2 regions of the Paenibacillus sp. 01T443 genome follow, and region 1 is predicted to be linked to the other one. Evidence: riboswitches for the same ligand, from Rfam matches in the RefSeq annotation. Region 1 holds a riboswitch; the other holds the start of a gene.
What was found. Region 1 has a riboswitch for cyclic di-AMP ahead of AC1DLI_RS03260 (hypothetical protein). Riboswitches for the same ligand answer to the same signal wherever they lie in the genome.
Positions count from the first base shown of each region.

Region 1 (4,312 bases):
ACGTTCTGCTGGTCGATGGCAGGAGAAAACTATACCTTCACAGACATGGACGCGGTACCTGCAAGCGAGCTAAAATAGAAGCAATCGCTACAGGAGGTGCACCATGCTTGCTGCTGAACGGCATCGGAAAATTATTGAGAAACTAGAGCAGCTTGGGGCAGTTAAAGTATCTGAGCTGAGTGAACAGTTTGGCGTCACGGAAAAAACGGTTCGCGAGGATTTGGAGAAGCTCGAGGAGAAGGGACTGCTGAAGCGTACACATGGCGGGGCTGTGGTGGAGCAAGAAGGCGAAGACAGCCTTTACCCGCTGCAATTCCCTAACAGCAAGCATCAACAGGAAAAAGCAGCCATTGCCGCGCTTGCGCTTTCCTGCATCGAGGATAACGATATCATCGCGCTTGATGCGGGCAGCACTACGCTTGAGATGGCGAAGAAGCTTCCCAATATGCCTGTCACCGTGCTTACGAATGATCTGCTCATTATTCGAGAGCTGACCTTAAAGGACCAGGTAAGGCTTGTCATTCCAGGTGGTTATCGCCATAATAACCTGCTTATTGGGGCAGAGTCACAGGAATGGATTAAACGCTTGAATGTCCATAAGCTTTTTTTATCAACGACGGGTATTCATTTGGAATATGGGCTGACGATATTTACGGAAGAATTATCGAAGCTGAAGAAGCTTTATATGGATAACGCGAAAACCGTGTATTGCTTGGCCGACCATAGCAAGTTCGACAAGGGCGCTTTGATTACTTTTGCTGGTCTGGATGAGATTGATTGCATCATTACAGATGATGGCATTGCTCCAGAGGTCGCAGCCAAATATGAGGCGCTTCATATAAAAATGATGAAGGCGCAGCTTCCGGAAAGCGGGAGGCGTACGAGAGGGAGGACTTAAACCGATGGGATTGTTCGATTTAACAGGGAAAACGGCTGTCGTAACAGGTGCCGGCCGCGGCCTTGGAGCAGCGGTAGCACTTGGGTTAGCGGAGGCAGGCGCTGATGTGGCGCTTGTCACCAATAGCACGCCTGCTGACAAGACAGCTGACGCCGTGCGGGCATTAGGACGCAAAGCCATTACGATACAAGCCGATGTTTCTGATCGCGCGAAGCTCGCGGGCATCATTGATCGGACAGTGAACGAGCTGGGACGGATCGATATTTTGGTCAATAACGCGGGCATCATTCGACGTACGCCGGCCGCAGAGCACAGCTATGAGGATTGGCAGGCTGTAATAGATGTTAATTTGAACTCGGTATTTGTGCTGTCTCAGCTTGCAGGCAAGCATATGATCGAGCAGGGCTCAGGCAAAATTATTAATATCGCGTCGATGCTCTCCTATCAGGGCGGCATTAACGTTCCAGGCTACACTTCCAGCAAGCATGCGGTTGCAGGGCTTACCAAAGCGCTTGCAAGCGAATGGGCGAGCAAAGGCTTACAGGTAAACGCGATTGCTCCAGGCTATATGAGCACGGATAATACGGAAGCGCTTCGCGAGGATCCCGTACGCAGCACCCAAATTTTGCAGCGCATTCCAGCTGGACGCTGGGGCTCCTCGGAGGATTTGATTGGGCCGGCAGTCTTTTTAGCTTCTTCGGCTTCTGATTACATGAACGGCCATATTCTCGCCGTTGATGGCGGATGGTTGGTTAGGTAATAAGGCTATAATTGCGTAAAAGGCTCTCCCTATGCAGCTGCGGCTGTAATAAAGGAGGGCCTTTTTGTTGCGAGTGCCGAACGGTTCTCGAAAACTGCTGAAAAAAGTTAGAAAGTCCAGAACGAGAATGACTGTTCTGGACTTTCTATTTGTACAAACCCTTTTAGCTAACTAATCCAAAGAGACATAGGAGACAGAACGTTGACGCAAAACAGATTCTTCATGATCGATGCTGTACGGGGGCGATTCGGCAGATTGGGCTAGCGCATGGTTGACAGCTGTAACGAACAAGTGGAGGGCACGGCCATCCTGATCCGATTTGTCGTATTGATACTGGTCGAGTGGCGGAAGAGGGATGCTGCCGATAAAGCTTTGAAGCAGATCGCTCCATCTGTCTAAGTCAACGGACTCTTCTGTATCGCTGGCAAACAGCTCACTCCAGCCAAAGCCTTGATTGCTCGTTAATCGAAGACATATGCGGTGGCCTGCAGAATCGACGGCGAGAGCAGGAATAACGAAAAGCTCGATTCGGGTGACGGATAAATGAGGAGGCTGTTCCGTGAAATGATGCAGATGATTTGCACAATTTGTCAACATAAATAAATCTCTCCTTTGTTCGCTTACGAGGTTAGCTGTCGGATTCGGGCTAGAGAGAATGCCCTACCAGGGTTACAAATCCCTGGATTCACCCCTTGCGTACGATTGGAATCGTTCGCGTTGGTTCCCCCGCTTTTTCATTCGAAAAATTCAGCGTGAATAATGTACTCTTCATTATACCCCGCAATTGCATATCTGTAAATCTTGTACAATTAAATAGGGATACGTACAAGGTAGCTTGGACAGGCTTTAGAATCCTGTAAAGTAAAAAAAGGAATATCACGAAGCGGCATGTAGTCATCCGCTATCGTGATATTCCTTTTGTCCGGAGCGTTCCCGTTACGCCTCTGCTATCTCTATCCAGTCCTGTGACCATACTTGTATTTCACGGATGATCGGCTCCAGCGCGCGGCCCTTCTCCGTTAATGAATATTCTATGCGAACGGGTATTTCGGGATAAACATGCCTGTCGACAATACCTTCGTTTTCTAAATCCTTGAAACGCTCAGACAATAGTCTTCCGCTGATTGGCAATGCGGATTGGACAGCGCAGAACCGCTGCGGTCCGGACAGAAGCTGGAATATGATTAGGCCGGTCCAACGTCTGCTAATAATGTCCATTCCCCTCTGGAAACGGGGACAAAGGTTAGATTGATTCATGAATATCACCTCTTTTATCTTCCAATAAGTATAACCTCAATATCTTATTTATACAAGCACACCTGAATATTGTTAATTACTTGACTATCATTAGTTATAAAACTATAATTAGTTACAAATAGTAAGTGAAGTTGGGGAGGCACCGCCATGAAACCATTATTTTTAGCACATGGATCACCGATGCTCGCTGTAGAGCAGAATGAATATAGCAAATTTCTTCAACAAACGGGAGCAAGCCTGAAACCGGATGCCATCGTCATTTTTACAGCACATTGGGAGACAGAGACGGTTACCATCTCTTCCAAGGATGATGAATACGAAACGTTATATGATTTCTACGGTTTTCCTGATGAGCTTTACCAGGTTAAATATCCGGCCAAAGGATCCACAAAGGTAGCGGAGTTAGTTGGCCATCTGCTGAGCGAAAATCATATCCGGGTAGCATATGATACGTCAAGAGGACTCGACCATGGTTCATGGACGATGCTGAAGCATATGTTTCCAAAGGCAGATATTCCGGTCGTACAGGTTTCCGTTAACCCTTATCGCTCAGCGGAGGAGCAGTTCCGAATCGGCGAGGCGCTGCGCGGCTTGAGCGATCAAAATATTTTGCTTATCGGAAGCGGCGTGACCGTTCATAACCTTCGGGCGGTGAAATGGGGACAGAAAGAGCCGGAGAGCTGGGCAGTCGAATTTGACGAGTGGCTAATAGAGAAAATGAATAAGCATGATATAAATTCTCTTTTTCGGTATGAAGAGCTGGCTCCACATGCTAAAATGGCAGTACCTCGCGCAGAGCATTTCGTTCCTTTATATATAGCACTTGGAAGCGGAGATCCGGGTGCGGTCCCGCAGGTTATCTATAGAAGCTATGAATTCGGCACTTTGAGCTACTTATCTATGCGATTTTAATCCTATATCTATTTAGAAAAGGTGAACCAATATGATCAAACCCCATATCGCAGCACTAATAAAAGATAAACTTAAACGCACGCAAGCCGGAAATGACGATATCTACGTCATTGGCCCGGTCAAGCTGCCAGTAGAGCTGGACGGAGAGACAAAAACGTTTCATTGGTACAGCTGGCTTCGCAAGGAAGCCGGCGAGGAAATGTCTCCCGAACAGCTGGTCGAGGATTTGAACCGCTTCTCTTATGCGGATCTCCAGCAATCGAGCGTTCTCGTCTACGGCGATTTTGATAACAATGAAGACGCGCTTATCCGAATGCACAGCATTTGCCATACAGGGGATATCTTCGGAAGCGCAAGATGCGATTGCGGATATCAGTTGAAGCAATCCATGCGTATTATTACCGAGCACGGAACAGGAGCGCTGTTTTATTTGGCCAACCATGAGGGACGCGGAATCGGCTTGTTCAGCAAAGCAATTGCCTATT
Region 1 is NZ_JBFTPE010000002.1:144,142-148,453, reverse strand. Features, by position in the region: gene kduI (5-dehydro-4-deoxy-D-glucuronate isomerase) at 1-78, shown strand, start outside; gene AC1DLI_RS03270 (DeoR/GlpR family DNA-binding transcription regulator) at 104-898, shown strand; gene kduD (2-dehydro-3-deoxy-D-gluconate 5-dehydrogenase KduD) at 903-1,658, shown strand; gene AC1DLI_RS03260 (hypothetical protein) at 1,830-2,255, opposite strand; cyclic di-AMP (ydaO/yuaA leader) riboswitch at 2,261-2,421, opposite strand; gene AC1DLI_RS03255 (winged helix-turn-helix transcriptional regulator) at 2,595-2,915, opposite strand; gene AC1DLI_RS03250 (DODA-type extradiol aromatic ring-opening family dioxygenase) at 3,063-3,827, shown strand; gene AC1DLI_RS03245 (GTP cyclohydrolase II) at 3,859-4,312, shown strand, end outside.

Region 2 (4,312 bases), on a different contig from region 1:
CGCTGCATTTACCGATATGGTAAAGAAGGCAAACTTGCTTTGGCATGGTTTTGCAGGTGCGAAGACCGTAATGCTCGGTTACGAATTCAAGCAGCGCATCTCGAAATCGCGCGTTTTTAAAAGGGCCTAACCGATGTGTTTCCTCTGGTTCAGCGATTTTCTGTTGACGGCTGCGGTTCCGGTAATACACATCCAAACGCGGAAGCGGGTCGGCCGTAAGCTGCAAATAAGCATAGCCGCTGTTATCTCTTTTTAATGCTCGATTAAAGGGAGGCTTATGAATTTTTATTAAGTTATTCTCGAGGAGTAAGCTCTCAGCTTCATTATTGACAAGGACGACCTCAATGGACGATATTTCCTGTACAAGCTGCTTAATCCTTCGATGGGTATGGTTTTTCGTGAAATAGGAACGCAGCCGGCTTCGCAGGTTTTTGGATTTTCCGACGTAGAGGATGCTGCCTTCTTTATTTTTCATCAGATAGCAGCCGGGGCTTATCGGGTATTCGGCTGCCTTGAACAAGAATGACACCAAGCATCCTCCTCCTCATATGATTTGATGGTATGACGAAAAAATAGAGACAAAAGAGAATGATTTCATCCGACACTATTCGACAATCGTATGAATAATTCCTTGTTTTACAAATAGGATAAAATAACGAAGAAAAGAGGAGACGGCCCTCTGCACAGGGGACGTCTCCTCTTCATGTCAAACGTATTCTCCGATATCGAAATCGGTTAGGCTTGACTTGCGTTTGATTCAGTGGTGATCATCCAGCGTATACCGAATTTGTCTTCGATTTGTCCGAATAAGGAGCCCCAGAAAGCAGGCTCTAAAGGCTGATGGATTTGGCCGCCGATTGCTAATTGATTGAAGGCTTGCCGTGCTTCAGCTTCTGAAGCGAATTCAAGGTTTAAATGAACGGCGTTTCCGCTCTGCACAGGCTCAAACACAGAGTCTGACATAAAGAAATTGACGCCTGCGGCATTGAAACAGAGGTGAATGATTTTGTCTTTGAGCTCCTCGCGTGCGTCGGGAAGCTGGCCATGCGTCAGAATGGAATTGATTTCTCCTCCAAGTGCCTGCATGTAAAATTCGGATTGCGCTCTTGCGTCCTCGGAAATGATGTAGGTTGTGTATTTTGCCATTCTAAAACATCCTTTCTTAGTGGGTTTAAACATACTCCAATCGTATCATATAAAGCGGGCATCGATTTCTTACGGATTGCTATTCTATTAATCAGATGTTTTTATGAAAATCAAAGGGATTTCAAGCATGTGAGCGATAAGAAAAGAATGCATAGGTTGTAAGCGGTTAAATGATTCCGCATGATTCCAAATCAAATCATTTTAGACATTTATGATCGTTTACAATGGCAATGGAAAGGAGTAAGATTCAGAACGTAATCCAATGCCGTAACATTTTCTGATATTATCCTTGATCGCTGAGTTCTGAAAAAGAAGCGGGGGAACCATGGAGACCGATCATTCGATCTTGTCTCAGGGGTGAATCACTTGGCTTTGCCAAGCGTAGGGCGACTTTTGCGTCCGAATCCGACAGCTAACCTCGTAAGCGTCCAGAAGAGGAATTTATCACGAACGAACCAAGTTTATTTGGTAAGCCGTGGGAAAGTCCTTACTTTCCTGCGGCTTTTTTTGTGTTCTAAACGGTATTTGACATTTTATTAGAGTACAAGGATAGGAAATGGGGAGCAATTATGGTCAGCAGATTTAAACGATTGATTATCGGACGTCCGATGAAAAGCTCGGAAATTGAAGGTGAAAAGCTGAGCAAGCTTAAGGCGCTTGCGGTGCTTTCGTCAGATGCTTTATCCTCGGTCGCATACGGCACGGAGCAAATTTTAATTGTGCTGATGGTTGTCGGATTTACAGCGGTTTGGTATTCCATTCCAATCTCCATCGCTGTGCTAGGTCTTTTATTGGTGCTTATTTTATCGTATCGCCAAACGATTTTCTCTTATCCTTCCGGCGGCGGCGCTTATATTGTCGCGAAGGATAATCTCGGCGTTTCTACCGGTCTGTTAGCAGGAGGATCGCTGCTAGTCGATTATATTCTGACTGTTGCGGTCAGTACGTCGGCGGGGACGGATGCCATTACGTCAGCGTTTCCTTCGCTTCATGATCACCGGGTCCTCATTGCTTTAGTTATGATCTTTCTTCTGACTATTATTAATTTGCGGGGTATCACGGAATCGGCTTCGGTGCTGGCCATGCCGGTCTACTTGTTCGTAATCGCCATTTTCGTATTGATTATTTCCGGCGTTATAAAATATTTGGCAGGCGGCGTTCCGGCAGCTGCTCCTGAAATGGGTGCTGCAGTCTCGAACATCAGTTTATTCCTTCTGCTAAAGGCTTTCAGTTCGGGCTGCTCAGCGCTCACGGGCGTGGAGGCGATGTCCAATGCGATTCCAAACTTTAAACAGCCGGCCGAGCGCAATGCGGCAACTACGCTTATTATGATGGGGACGATTCTAGGCGCAATGTTTATCGGCATAAGCCTGCTTGCCTATTGGTATGGCATAATTCCGAATGAGAAAGAAACCGTCGTATCGCAAATCGCGAATGCTACCTTTGGCAGAGGCGTCATTTATTATGTGATTCAGGGCGTTACGGCGCTCATTTTATTTCTGGCGGCAAATACAGCTTACGCAGCATTCCCGCTGCTTGCCTTCATGCTGGCAAAAGATAAATATATGCCGAATATGTTCATGGCGCGTGGCGACCGTTTGGGCTTTTCGAACGGCATTATTATTTTGGGCGTCTTATCTGCATTATTGGTTATCGCTTTTCACGGCAACACCGAAAGCTTAATTCCGCTATATGCAGTGGGTGTATTTATACCATTTACGCTTTCCCAGCTGGGCATGATGGTACGTTGGGTGAAGCTGAAGCCGGCCGGATGGCTTTCACGTTTCATAATTAATACAATCGGCATGCTTACAACGCTGGCAATTACCTTAATTTTTATTTTTACAAAGTTTAGCCACGTTTGGATGGTGTTTATCTTTCTGCCGCTCGTTATCTTATTGTTTTATGGAATTCACCGTCATTACTGCAACATGTCAGACGAACTGCGGATTAATATGTCAGTAGATAAACCGGTTATAAAAGGGAGCACGATTGTGGTTCCCATTGCGGGAATAACGCGTGTCGTTAATCATTCCCTTAGCTATGCCAAATCGTTGACGGATAATGTCGTTGCCGTTTACGTTGGATTTGATGACGAGGACATTGAACGAATGGAAAAGAAGTGGGAAGAATGGAACCCCGGAGTCCGGCTCATTGTTCTTCGGTCGAGCTATCGGAGCATCATTAGACCTCTGATGAGGTTTATTGATACAATAGAATGGAAAACGGCTGAAACGGATCATATTACCATTCTCATTCCGCAGTTTATTACAAAGCATTGGTGGCATTATTTTCTGCACAACCAAACGAGCTTAATGCTCCGTGCCTATCTATTTACACAAAAGGATGTGGTTATCGCGACCGTGCCTTACCACCTTCAGAAATAGGAATAGAATAGCTTGATTCGGCAGCATCCATTGGGGATCGGGATCGATCCAGTCACAGAAGAAAAGCCCTCCAGCAATAGGAGGGCTTTTCGGCGGCTGATTAGAAGTTGCGTCCACCTAATTGTTGTTCCGCGATTTGAACAAGCTTTTTCGTAATGTATCCGCCAATCGAACCAGCATCGCGCGTGGAAAGATTACCATTGTAACCATCCTGCGAGAACGAAACGCCAAGCTGCTGCGCAGCCTCTGTTTTCAATTGCTCAATCGCTCCTCTTGCTTGTGGTACAACCAATGTATTCGAACTTTTTCTGCTCATTAAAATCACTCCTTCTTGGGATGTGAGGTTATTATGTGGTGTGTATTGTAAATGTATACAAGAAAACGGTCAGAATTTTCAAATTTTTTTCGAAATGTTTCAAGACCTCGAGAAACAGAAAAACAATGAATTTTTCGAAAGGAGAAATGGATGATGCAAGGTGAAAATATCTACCTGCTGCCAATGGCAGTGGGCCATGCAGAAGAGCTGCTTGCGCTTCGCTTGAGAAATTACCATTTTTTCAATCCCTTTGAGCCGATTCGGCCTGAGCCTTATTTTACGTTAGAAGAACAGAAGAAAATGATTGAAGCCGGGATCAGAGGGGCAGAACAGGATCAAAATTATGTGTTTGGCGTTTTTTTACAGCATACAGATAAGCTTATAGGACGTATCGAGCTATCAGGAGTCGCCCGGGGTCCTTTCCAAAATGCGAACCTTGGTTATTTTCTAGATCACGGGGAGA
Region 2 is NZ_JBFTPE010000008.1:641,859-646,170, reverse strand. Features, by position in the region: gene AC1DLI_RS16785 (GIY-YIG nuclease family protein) at 1-529, opposite strand, end outside; gene AC1DLI_RS16780 (VOC family protein) at 736-1,146, opposite strand; cyclic di-AMP (ydaO/yuaA leader) riboswitch at 1,431-1,588, shown strand; gene AC1DLI_RS16775 (APC family permease) at 1,716-3,533, shown strand; gene AC1DLI_RS16770 (alpha/beta-type small acid-soluble spore protein) at 3,634-3,849, opposite strand; gene AC1DLI_RS16765 (GNAT family N-acetyltransferase) at 4,000-4,312, shown strand, end outside.
Region 2: it holds a riboswitch for cyclic di-AMP, as region 1 does, so the genes downstream of both, AC1DLI_RS16775 (APC family permease) here and AC1DLI_RS03260 (hypothetical protein) in region 1, are expected to answer to the same signal.